Regions from separate parts of the Mesorhizobium sp. M2A.F.Ca.ET.067.02.1.1 genome, predicted to be linked through region 3. Evidence: predicted binding sites of a transcription regulator. Region 3 holds the regulator's gene; each other region holds the start of a gene.
What was found. Region 3 encodes PhoB, which activates phosphate uptake and scavenging genes when phosphate is short. Its sites were predicted from a motif close to TGTCATNNANCTGTCAT; they were not measured.
Positions count from the first base shown of each region.

Region 1: EOA28_RS14825 (PhoX family phosphatase) is a predicted target of PhoB. The motif match lies at 1,017-1,033, and genes of this name have one in related genera.
Region 2: EOA28_RS12230 (acetoacetate decarboxylase) is a predicted target of PhoB. The motif match lies at 2,005-2,021, and genes of this name have one in related genera.
Region 4: EOA28_RS12485 (YdcH family protein) is a predicted target of PhoB. The motif match lies at 1,751-1,767, and genes of this name have one in related genera.

Region 1 is NZ_RZSB01000181.1:115-3,066, forward strand. It holds partial or broken gene EOA28_RS14815 (phosphoesterase) at 1-315, opposite strand, end outside; gene EOA28_RS14820 (hypothetical protein) at 330-668, opposite strand; gene EOA28_RS14825 (PhoX family phosphatase) at 1,095-2,952, shown strand, end outside.
Region 2 is NZ_RZSB01000128.1:7,126-10,077, reverse strand. It holds gene EOA28_RS12240 (sulfurtransferase/chromate resistance protein) at 1-794, opposite strand, end outside; gene EOA28_RS12235 (3-hydroxybutyrate dehydrogenase) at 1,073-1,861, opposite strand; gene EOA28_RS12230 (acetoacetate decarboxylase) at 2,088-2,876, shown strand; gene EOA28_RS12225 (patatin-like phospholipase family protein) at 2,869-2,952, shown strand, end outside.
Region 3 is NZ_RZSB01000022.1:20,601-23,552, forward strand. It holds gene pstA (phosphate ABC transporter permease PstA) at 1-228, shown strand, start outside; gene pstB (phosphate ABC transporter ATP-binding protein PstB) at 225-1,028, shown strand; gene phoU (phosphate signaling complex protein PhoU) at 1,049-1,756, shown strand; gene phoB (phosphate regulon transcriptional regulator PhoB) at 1,774-2,463, shown strand; partial or broken gene EOA28_RS04385 (ROK family protein) at 2,626-2,952, opposite strand, start outside.
Region 4 is NZ_RZSB01000133.1:3,316-6,267, reverse strand. It holds gene EOA28_RS12495 (lytic transglycosylase domain-containing protein) at 1-2, opposite strand, end outside; gene ispG (flavodoxin-dependent (E)-4-hydroxy-3-methylbut-2-enyl-diphosphate synthase) at 7-1,257, opposite strand; gene EOA28_RS12485 (YdcH family protein) at 1,502-1,681, opposite strand; gene EOA28_RS12480 (YdcH family protein) at 1,930-2,133, shown strand; gene EOA28_RS12475 (IclR family transcriptional regulator) at 2,160-2,952, opposite strand, start outside.

The sequences.
Region 1 (2,952 bases), on a different contig from region 3:
CAGCGCGGTCGAAGGCCTGCGGATCAAGATGAGATAGACGATCGTCGCGGTCGTGATCAGCACCAGCACGACGGTGCTGCCGAGCGCGGTGATGTCGCGCATCGCGCCCTGCAGCCAAAGCGGACCGATCGGGCTGTCCGGCTGCCCGGCATGGCGGAAGGCAAGCAGGATTTCGGTGTCGAAGGCGTGCGGCGTCGTCGCCCGCGCCACCTCCATCAGTTCTTCGAAACCCCATAGCCCGCCGGCGATGATCAGTCCGGCCAGAAGCAGGGGGAATTCGATCTTGGCAAGCAGCGCGCCGACGGATGGCTTCATGAGAGGCTCGAGGGTTAGAGCTTCTGCATATAGGGCCCAAGCGTGATCAGGGCGACGGCGGCGATCGCCAGCACCATGCCGGTCGCCTGGAAAGCATTGAGCCGTTCGCCGAAAAAGGCGATCGCCACGACATTGACCGCGACAAGCTGGATCACCGCCGACAGGCTGAACGCCACCGACATGCCGAACTCGCGCACCAGCCTCAGCATGATCAGGTTGCCGGCGGTATAGAGCGCCAGCGTCACAAGGAGCTTGGCCAAGCTCGGCGCCAACCCCCATTGCTTGGCCGCCATCGCCGCCAGCAGGAACATCACGGTCGAAATACCGAGCTGCGCCAGTCCCCAGAAACTCACCTGCCGTCCCCTTTTGAAGCGCCGTCGCCACGCCGGCCGCAGCCCTTGTTTCCGAACCGGGCGAAGCCGTCAAGCTGGCGGTGTGGGGGCGAAGGTCGCGGCAAGCCCCCTTCTCCCCGTCACTATACGGGGAGAAGGTGCCGGCAGGCGGATGAGGGGCGGCGCCAGCGTTGGCCATCAGCATTACACGCAGGGGCTGTCTTTGAAGACATCATTATAGCGCCACTGTTTGCCAGCTCGGCGCCGCCCCTCATTGCCCAGCCGGGCATTTCTCCCCGTATAGTGACGGGGAGAAAGGGGCTGACATCGACAGGCTTCGCCAACCACCGAGGGCTACGCAGAAGCCGATGTCACGAAAATGTGATCGGCGCGCTTTAGGGGTTGAAGGTCCAAGCTCAAGCCACCTCAAGAAGCCAGAGGAACACCATGACCGCGACCCCTGAAACCCGCTTCCGCACCAGCCAGCTCGAGGAGAATGACGGTCCGCCCGTCAACCCGACCGACAACCGCACCATGGGCGAGATCATTGCCGCGCGCTTCTCGCGCCGCGGTTTCCTCTTGGGCTCGCTGGCCGTCTCGGCCATCGCCGCCACCGTCAGCCCGTTGGCGCTCGTCGCCGCCGACGAGGCGCGCGCCGCCGAGGCCTCGGCGTTCAAGTTCGACGAGCTCGAAGCCGGCATCGATGACAAGCACCATGTCGCGCCAGGCTATGATGCCGACGTGCTGCTGCGCTGGGGCGATCCGCTGTTTGCCGATTCGCCGGAGTTCGATCCGCTGAAGCAATCGGCTGAGGCTCAGGCAAAACAGTTCGGCTACAACAACGACTATGTCGGCTATATCCCGATCGACGGCTCGGCGGAGCACGGGCTACTGGTCGTCAACCACGAATACACCAACCCGCATCTGATGTTCCCCGGCATCGTTTCGATCGTCGAAAAAGACGGCAAGAAGGCCGCCGAGGTCGCACCGCTGTCGAAGGAGGAGGTCGATGTCGAGATGGCCGCGCATGGCGGCACCATCGTCGAGATCCGCAAGGAAGGCGGCAAGTGGCAGGTGGTGCGCGACGGCAAGCTCAACCGCCGCATCATGTCGACCACCGAGATGGCGCTCTCCGGCCCGGTCGCCGGCCACGACCGCGTCAAGACCAATGCCGACCCCTCCGGCACCAAGGTCATCGGCACGCTCAACAATTGCGCCGGCGGCGTCACGCCCTGGGGCACCTATGTGATGGCCGAGGAGAATATCCACGGCTACTTCTCGGGCGAGCTGCCGGAAGGCCACAAGGAAGCCGCCAATTACAAGCGCCTGGGCATTCCGGAAGGCGCCTATGAATGGGGCGCGCATTACGACCGCTTCAACCTCGCCAAGGAGCCGAACGAACCGAATCGTTTCGGCTGGATCGTCGAGGTCGACGTCAACGATCCGGCTTCGGTGCCGAGGAAGCGCACCGCCATGGGCCGTTTCAAGCATGAGGGCGCCGAGTCGATCGTCGCCAGGGACGGCCGCGTCGTCTTCTATCTCGGCGACGACGAGCGCTTCGACTATGTCTACAAATTCGTCACCGCCGGCAGGTTCAATCCTGGTGACCGCGCGGCCAACATGAACCTGCTCGACGACGGCACGCTCTATGTGGCGCAGTTCGCCGAGGACGGTTCGGTCGAATGGATGCCGATCGTCTTTGGCCAAGGCCCGCTGACGGCGGAGAACGGTTTTGCGTCCCAGGCCGACGTTCTGATCGAGACGCGGCGCGCCGCCGATCTGCTCGGCGCCACCAAGATGGACCGGCCGGAAGACATCCAGCCCAACGCCGGCAACGGCAAGGTCTATGTCATGCTGACCAACAATTCCAAGCGTAAGGCCGAGCAGGTCGACGCCGCCAACCCGCGTGCTGCCAACGCCTTCGGCCACATCATCGAGATCGTCGAGGATGGCGGCGACTTCGCCGCCAGCAAGGGCAAGTGGGAAGTGCTGCTCAAATGCGGCGATCCGTCCGTCGCGGATGTAGGCGCCACCTTCTCGACCGCGACCACCGCGCATGGCTGGTTCGGCATGCCGGACAATTGCGCCGTCGATTCCGCCGGGCGCCTGTGGGTCGCCACCGACGGCCAGGGCCCGAAAGCCACCGGCCGCACCGACGGCCTGTGGGCGGTCGACACGGAAGGAGCGGCGCGGGCGACCTCAAAACTGTTCTTCCGCGTGCCGATCGGCGCCGAGATGTGCGGCCCGCTCTTCGCGCCGGACGACCAGACCGCCTTCGTCGCCGTCCAGCATCCGGGCGACGGCG
Region 2 (2,952 bases), on a different contig from region 3:
CAGTTATGCGTCTCGTCCGCGGCGTCGCGGCACCAGCGGAAGAAGGCGTCGTAGAGCAGCATGCCGGCTTCCAACTGCTCGAGATCGTCGCGAAACATGCGCGACAGGCCGAGCGAGGCGGCGAGGAACCCGGCCGCCTGCGGGACGAGGTCGAGGCGCGCCGTATCGGCGGCCCGCACGATCAGCGCCAGTCGGTCGAGCGCGTCGACGCGCAGGCCGAATTCCTCGATCATCGTGTCGAAGCTGCAGCGATCGCCCCGATGGCTCCAGAACACGCCTTCGATGTCGAAGGGAACCGCGCCGAAGCGATCGGCCACCAGGGGCACCTCGGCCGGATCGACGAACAGGAACACCGCCTCGGGATCGACGAAGCGGCGGATCAGCCAGGGGCAGGCGATGCGGTCGACCTTCGGCCGCGAACGCGTGACCCAGACCGTGCGCCCCTTTTCGTCGCGCGGCGGGATCGCGCTGGCGCTGACCAATGGCGCCTTGGCGGCGACCCAGGCCTCGAAGCCGCCTTCCAGCGACTCCGCCGGAATGCCTTCATGACGCAGCCATGCGGCAACGCCTTGCGAGAGTTTCTGCCCCCTCTGGCAGATGACGGCGACTTTTGCTCCGGAGAACTCGGCCGCCCAGGTCGACACAGTCCGGAAATCGCGCCGGCATGACGCCGGCAGCAGGCGCGGGTCGGCTTCATAGTCCTCGTCGGTGCGCACATCGACCAGGCAAGGCGCGTCGGGCAGGCCGACGATACGGGCAAGCTGCGGAACGGTGATTGCGGTTGTTGATGGCATGGCGTCCACCTCCTGAACAGAGAGAGTCTGGACGCGATCGTTGGGCTGACGCCTCACGGGGTCATCGCGGGGAACCCCTTACGGGAATGCTGGAACGGTCCCCTGCGATTGTCAAGAAATCAAATTGCCTAGAGCAATTCCAGGAAAAGTGTGAGCGGTTTTCCGTCCGGAATTGCGCAAAAACAGAGAGATAGAGCGGTTCACTGTTTCCGTGAAACGGTGAACTGCTCTATGAGGACGCGAGCTCCGCTCCGCCCTTCCCTGAAACGACCTTTGCCCTACTGCGCGGTCCAGCCGCCATCCATCGGCAGGGTCGCGCCGGTGATCTGCTTGGCGGCGTCCGAGCACAGGAAAAGCGTCAGCGCGGCAAGCTCCTCGACGGTGACGAATTCCTTGGTCGGCTGCGCTGCCAGCAGCACATCGTGCTTGACCTGTTCCTCGGTCATGCCGCGCGCCTTCATCGTGTCGGGGATCTGCTTCTCGACCAGCGGCGTCCAGACATAGCCGGGCGCGATCGCATTGACGGTGATGCCGTCCTGCGCCACTTCCAGCGCCACCGTCTTGGTCAGGCCGGCAATGCCATGCTTGGCCGAGACATAGGCCGACTTGAACGGCGAAGCGACCAGCGCATGCGCCGAGGCCGTGTTGATGATGCGGCCCCATGTGCGGCGCTTCATGCCCGGCACCGCCGCCTTGATGGCGTAGAAGGCGGCAAGCAGATTGATGCGGATGATGGCCTCCCACTTGTCGTCGGGAAATTCCTCGATCGGCGCGACATGCTGGATGCCGGCATTGTTGACCAGGATGTCGAGGCTGCCGAACGCCTCCTCGGCCTCATGGATCATGGCGGTGACGGCTGCGCCATCGATCATGTTGGCGTCCGAGTAACGGCACTTGACGCCGAAATCCCTTTCGATGCCGGCCCGCTCCTGCTCGATCACCGCGTCATCGCCCAGGCCGTTGATGGTGACGTTGGCGCCCTCGGCGGCGAAGGCGCGGGCGATTGCAAGGCCGATGCCGCTGGTCGAGCCGGTGACGAGCGCATTCTTCGAAGACAGGGAACCCATGGGAGATCTCGCGACAGGAGGGAAGGGAACTACAAGGGCACATAGTTTGTGCGCCGCAGCATGACAACGCCATGACCATATGTCGTAGCGATTACAATGTTGTGATGCTGTCCGATGCCCGCCAAGCTGGCGCTCGATGCGGCTGACATGGCACTGTCATGGTGCCGTGCAACATATCCTGCCGCGCGTCCAGCGCGTGTCGTTCCTGAACCGATGGGTGAATAGCTTGGAAATCGACGATGTCGTGAAGCGCGCCTACGCGATGCCCCTCACCAACCCTTCCTTCCCGCCCGGACCCTACCGTTTCTTCGACCGCGAATACATCATCATCACCTACCGCACCACGCGTGAGGCGTTGGAGGCGGTCGTGCCCGCGCCGCTCGAGATTGACGAGCCGCTGGTCAAATACGAGTTCATCCGCATGCCGGACTCGACCGGCTTCGGCGACTACACCGAGACCGGCCAGGTCATCCCGGTGCGCTATAAGGGCCAGCATGGCGGCTATGTGCATTCCATGTATCTCGACGACGACGCGCCGATCGCCGGCGGCCGCGAGCTCTGGGGCTTCCCCAAGAAGCTCGCCAGCCCCAAGATCGTGCATGAGGGCGAGGTGGTGGTCGGCACGCTGCATTATGGCAGCGTTCTGTGCGCCACCGGCACCATGGGCTACAAGCATCGCGAGGCCGACCACGACCAGGTGCTGGCAGCGCTCGCCGCGCCCAATTTCCTGATCAAGATCATTCCGCATGTCGACGGCAGCCCGCGCATCTGCGAGCTGGTGCGTTACTATCTCACCGACGTCACACTGAAGGAGGCCTGGACGGCGCCCGCCGCGCTCGACCTGCGCCCCCATGTCATGGCCGATGTGGCCAAGCTGCCTGTGCTCGACATCGTCTCGGCCGTTCACTTCACCGCCGACCTGACGCTCGGCCTCGGCGAAGTCGTGCATGATTATCTCGCCGACCACGGCCGATCGGCTGCCGGCGTGAAGGCGCTGGAGAAAGCCGGTGCTTGAGCGTAACCGCAACAGGGCGGCCGCCGCCACCATCGCTGAAATCACCGCGCAATACGACCGCATCGCCCTGGTCTTC
Region 3 (2,952 bases):
TCCGGCGAGACGGCGCCGCTGCTCTTCACCGCGCTCAACAACCAGTTCTGGTCGAGCAATCTCAATGCCCCGATGGCCAGCCTGCCGGTGACCATCTTCCAGTTCGCTCTCAGCCCTTACGAGGAATGGCAGCAGCTGGCCTGGACGGGCGCACTCATAATCACCTTGACGGTTCTCGGGCTGAGCATCATCGCCCGCAGCCTAACCGGACGCAGAGAGGACAGATGAAACCGATGTTGTCCACCGACCTGAACGTAGCCGACACGACCGTCGAGAAGGCCAAGATCGAGGTCAAGAACCTCAACTTCTACTATGGCCAGTCGAAGGCGCTGAAGGACATCAACCTGTCGCTGCCCGAGCGCAGCGTGACCGCCTTCATCGGGCCGTCGGGCTGCGGGAAGTCGACGCTGCTGCGCGTCTTGAACCGCATCTACGAGCTTTATCCGAAGCAGAGCGCCGAGGGCCAGGTGCTGCTCGACGGCAAGAACATCCTCGATCGCTCGCAGGACCTCAACCTGCTCAGGACCAAGATCGGCATGGTGTTCCAGAAGCCGACGCCGTTCCCGATGTCGATCTACGAGAACATCGCCTTCGGCGTCAGGCTCTATGAGAAGATCAGCAAGGCCGAGATGGACAGCCGCGTCGAGTCGGCGCTGAAGCGCGCGGCGCTGTGGAACGAGGTCAAGGACAAGCTCAACGCCAGCGGCCAGAGCCTCTCGGGCGGCCAGCAGCAGCGCCTTTGCATCGCCCGCACCGTCGCGGTGAAGCCGGAGGTCATCCTGCTCGACGAACCGGCCTCGGCGCTCGATCCGCTCTCGACCGCCAAGATCGAGGAGCTGATCGACGAATTGCAGGCCGACTACACGATCGTCATCGTCACCCACAACATGCAGCAGGCGGCGCGCGTGTCGCGGCAGACGGCGTTCATGTATCTGGGCGAGCTGGTGGAATTCGACCGGACCGAGAAGATATTCACCTCGCCCCGCGAGAAGCGCACCCAGGACTACATCACCGGCCGCTTCGGCTGAGCTCATACGAGGACAACCTCATGGCCGAACATACCGTCGCCTCGTTCGACGAGGATCTGAGGCAGATCAGCCGGCTCATCAACGACATGGGCGATCTCGCCGGCTCCATGGTCGGCGGCTCGACCAGGGCCCTGCTCGAAAGCGACAATGCGCTGGCGCAGCGCGTCGTCTCCGACGATGCCATCATGGACGCGCGTCAGCGCGAGCTTGACGACCGCGCCATCACGCTGATCGCCAAGCGCCAGCCGATGGCGGACGATCTTCGCCACGTGGTCGGCTCGATACGCATGGCGGGCGACCTCGAACGCATCGGCGATCTCGCCAAGAACATCGCCAAGCGCGTCGGGTCAGTCGGCGTCAGCACTGCCCCGCGCGACCTCACGCATTCGATCGATTCCATGGCGCAACTGGTGCTGATCCAGGTCCAGGGCGTGATTCAGGAATATACGGTGGGTGATGCCACGGCGCTGGCCAAGCTTCGCAACGACGACGAACGCATCGACGTCAAATACACCTCCGTCTTCCGCGAGCTGTTGACCTACATGATGGAAGATCCACGCAACATCACCGCTTGCACGCATCTTCTGTTCTGCGCCAAGAACCTCGAGCGCATCGGTGACCATGTGACCAACATCGCCGAGAACGCCTATTATGTGCTGACCGGCACGCAATTGCCCGCCAACCGTCCCAAGCAGGACGAGACGGCAATGTCGGCGCCGGCCGCCTGACGGAAAAGGTTACCCCGATGATCGCGCCACGCATCATGGTGGTGGAGGACGAGGAGCCGCTGGGGGTGCTGCTCCGCTACAACCTCGAATCCGAGGGTTACCAGGTGGAAGTGGTGACCCGCGGCGACGAGGCCGAAATCCGCCTTCAGGAAAATGTTCCCGACCTGCTCGTGCTCGACTGGATGGTGCCGGCGGTCTCCGGCATCGAGCTCTGCCGGCGTCTCAGGATGCGGCCCGAGACCGAGCGGCTGCCGATCATCATGCTGACCGCGCGCGGTGAAGAAAGCGATCGGGTTCGAGGTTTGTCCACCGGCGCCGACGACTATCTGGTCAAGCCGTTCTCGACGCCGGAGTTCATGGCGCGCGTCAAGGCGCTGCTGCGCCGCGCCAAGCCCGAGGTGCTGTCCAGCGTGCTCAAGGTCGGCGACATCGTGCTCGACCGCGAATCGCACCGCGTCTATCGCAAGAAGAGCGAGATCAGGCTCGGCCCGACCGAGTTCCGCCTGCTCGAATTCATGATGCGGCATCCCGGCCGCGTGTTCTCGCGCAGCCAGCTGCTCGACAATGTCTGGGGCGAGACGATCTATATCGACGAGCGCACCGTGGACGTGCATGTCGGCCGCCTGCGCAAGGCCGTCAACAACGGCCGCATGCCCGACGTCATCCGCACCATCCGCGGGGCGGGTTATGCAATCCGGGAAGACTAGGGATATGCTGATATTCAGGTGAGGCCGGCCTGCGAATGGCGGCTTCCTGCGCTTCCGGTACTCACGTACCAAAAAGTACGCTCCGCTCCGGTTCTCGGAATCCACCATTTTCGACTCGGCCTGACCGGAATCTCAGCATATCCCGGCGCTTGAGCTTGCGGCTTATGCGACGTGCTTGCCCGCTCTTGCCTGGACACCCGGCGCGAAAATCTCCTGGTCGACGAAGGTCAGCGCGCGGGTGGCGCAGCCTTCGCGGATCAGCGGCAGCTCGTTCGGCTCGGTGTCGAAGGAGATCGAGCTCGAGTGCTGGCCGCCGGCGGTCTGGGCGATCGCCTCCCTCAGCGCCGGCTCGATCAGGTCGAAGGCGGCCGCGCTGACGCCGACCATGGCGACCGGCGCCGGGTCGATGAGGGCGAACAGGCTGCCAAGACCGAAGCCCAGCGCCTCGCCGGCCCGACGATAGGCTTCCCGTTCGGGGCCGTCCGCCTG
Region 4 (2,952 bases), on a different contig from region 3:
ATAGGCCTACTCGGCCGCGGCTTTGCCGTGTCCGTAGCGCTGCTCGATATAGTCGCCGACCATCTTCTCGAAATCCTGCGCGATGGACGGACCGCGCAGCGTCGCCGCCTTCTTGCCGTCGATGAAGACAGGCGCCGTCGGCGTCTCGCCGGTGCCAGGCAAGGATATGCCGATGTCGGCATGCTTGGATTCGCCGGGACCATTGACGATGCAGCCCATCACCGCGACCTTGAGGTTCTCGACGCCCGGATATTTCTCGCGCCACACCGGCATGTTCTTGCGGATATCGGCCTGGATGCTCTGGGCGAGTTCCTGGAAGACGGTGGATGTCGTGCGGCCGCAGCCTGGGCAGGCGGCGACGATCGGCACGAACTGCCGGAAGCCCATGGTCTGCAGCAATTCCTGCGACACCTGCACCTCGCGCGTGCGGTCGCCGTTGGGCTCCGGCGTCAGCGAGATGCGGATCGTGTCGCCGATGCCCTGCTGCAGCAGGATTCCCATGGCGGCCGAAGAGGCGACGATGCCCTTGGTGCCCATGCCGGCCTCGGTGAGGCCGAGATGCAGCGCATGGTCGGAGCGTGTGGCAAGCTCGGTATAGACGGCGATCAGGTCCTGCACGCCGCTGACCTTGGCCGACAGGATGATCTTGTCGCGGCCAAGCCCGATCTCTTCCGCCATCTCGGCCGACAGGATGGCCGACTGGACGATCGCCTCGCGCGTGACTTCCTGCGCGGTGAGCGGCGAGCCCTGAGCCTGGTTCTGGTCCATCAGCCGGGTCAACAGCTCCTGGTCGAGCGAACCCCAGTTGACGCCGATGCGCACCGGCTTGTCATGTCTAATCGCCATTTCGACGATCGCCGCGAACTGGCGGTCCTTCTTGTCCTTGAAGCCGACATTGCCGGGATTGATGCGATATTTCGCCAGCGCCTCGGCGCAAGCCGGATGATCGGCCAAGAGCTTGTGGCCGATATAGTGGAAGTCGCCGACCAGCGGCACATCGATGCCGAGCCTGAGCAGCCTCTCGTGGATGCGCGGAACCGCCGCCGCGCTCTCGTCGCGGTCAACGGTGATGCGCACGATTTCCGACCCGGCACGATGCAGCGCCGCGACCTGGGCGACAGTCTGGTCGACATCGGCGGTGTCGGTGTTGGTCATCGACTGCACGACGACGGGCGCGCCGCCGCCGACCATCACGCCGCCGACCGAAACGCCGACCGACCTGCGCCGTGGGAAGGGAGAAGAGAAATATCCGGTCATGCCGGTCGCCTTCATCTGAAAGTTCCCGGCATGAGGTGGCGGAGCAAAGATGGCTTGTCAATGGCAAGCGCCAGGCGAGGTTGGCAAATCAGCAGCCGCCACGCGAAAAACGCCAGCTCTGCCGATCGCGGCATCCGCGACCGAACGTTCCATCGATTTCAGTTAAAAAACACCATGCCGGTGGCATTTCCTGCCACCGGACGTTTCACCGCGGCGGGTTGCGGCGATGGTGCCTGGAGGAGCTTCAGTGTGTCGTCGGGCTAGCCTTCAGCTTTTCAATCTCGTCCTTGATTGCCAGCTTGCGTCGCTTGAGATTCACGATTTCGAGGTCGTCCACCGAAGGATGGTTCATGGCGTCGGTGAGCTCGCGCTCGATATCACCGTGTTTCCGCTGCAACTCATCAAGATGGGATGCAAGAGACATGATTGGTTCTCCCTTTCATGGTTTCCTCGATTGCAGCCGTCGCAGGCACGTCCACCGCAGGTTGAGACTGTGACGGCACCGTGACAGTCTGCCACCAACCGATCTCGATGTCGAATGACACGTGGTAGCATTCCACGACAAAGTGAAATGTGATAAGGGCTGCGCGCCGGCCTCAGACGAAAAGTCACAAACCCAGCCGGTCCCGCCCAAACAGCCCGATTGGGCGATGCATACGCAGACGGTAGATAATGTCCGAACAGGAACAGGCTGAAATACGCCTCGAATATTCCCGGCTCAAACAAGAACACGCCGATTTCGACGCCGCCATCAACGCGATGATCGCCACGGGCTGCGACCCGCTTCAGATTCAGCGCATGAAAAAGAAGAAGCTGATCCTGAAAGACCGGCTGTCGGCGCTGGAAGACCGCATCATTCCCGACATCATCGCCTGAGCGGGCAGTTTCCCGCGCTCCACAGTCTACGAGATCGAAAGCCGGGCGGCGCGCTCGCGCAGCAACGCGACCAATTCGCCAGTCCGCGCTTCCGACGTGTCGATCGGCACCACAAGGCACATCGTTGCCTCGACCTTGCCAGGCGCCGAGAACACGGGCGCCGCCAGGCATTTGGTATAGGCGTCGACAAGGCCTGACGTGACGCAATAGCCGGTGACGCGCGCCCGAGCGATGTCATCGATGAAGTCATCGATCTCTATCTTGCGGCCGTCCGGCAGCACGAGATCGTCTTCCGTGACCATCGCCTCGATCCGGCTGCGATCAAGACCGGCCAGCAGCAACCGGCCCGAAGCAGTCCATGGCAGCGGAATCTGCAGGCCGGTGGCCGAGCTGATGCGGAACGGCCTCGTGCCCGGGCTTGAATGGATGATGGTGTAGCGACCGCTCTGCAGCATGCAGAGCTCGGACGTCTCCCCGGTCTCGCGCGACAGCGTATCGACCTCCTGGCGGCCGCGCCTCAGCAGGTCGTTGCCGCGCATATAGGCCATCCCGTAGAGATAGAGCTTCTTGCCGAAATAGACGCGATTGCCGTCGCCGGCCATTTCCAGGAGACCGGCTTCGACCAGCTCGCGCACCAGCGTGTAGGTGGTCGAGCGCGGCGCGTTGAGCCCCTTTGCCAGCTCGCCGATGCCGATCGCTCGCTGGTTGGCGTGCAGGAACTCCAGGATGTTCAGGACCCTGTTGAGACCTTTCTCGCGCGAGCCAGCTGGCCGCTCTTCGCCCGTGCCTTCGCTCGGCCACCCGGTCAGCATTTCACTC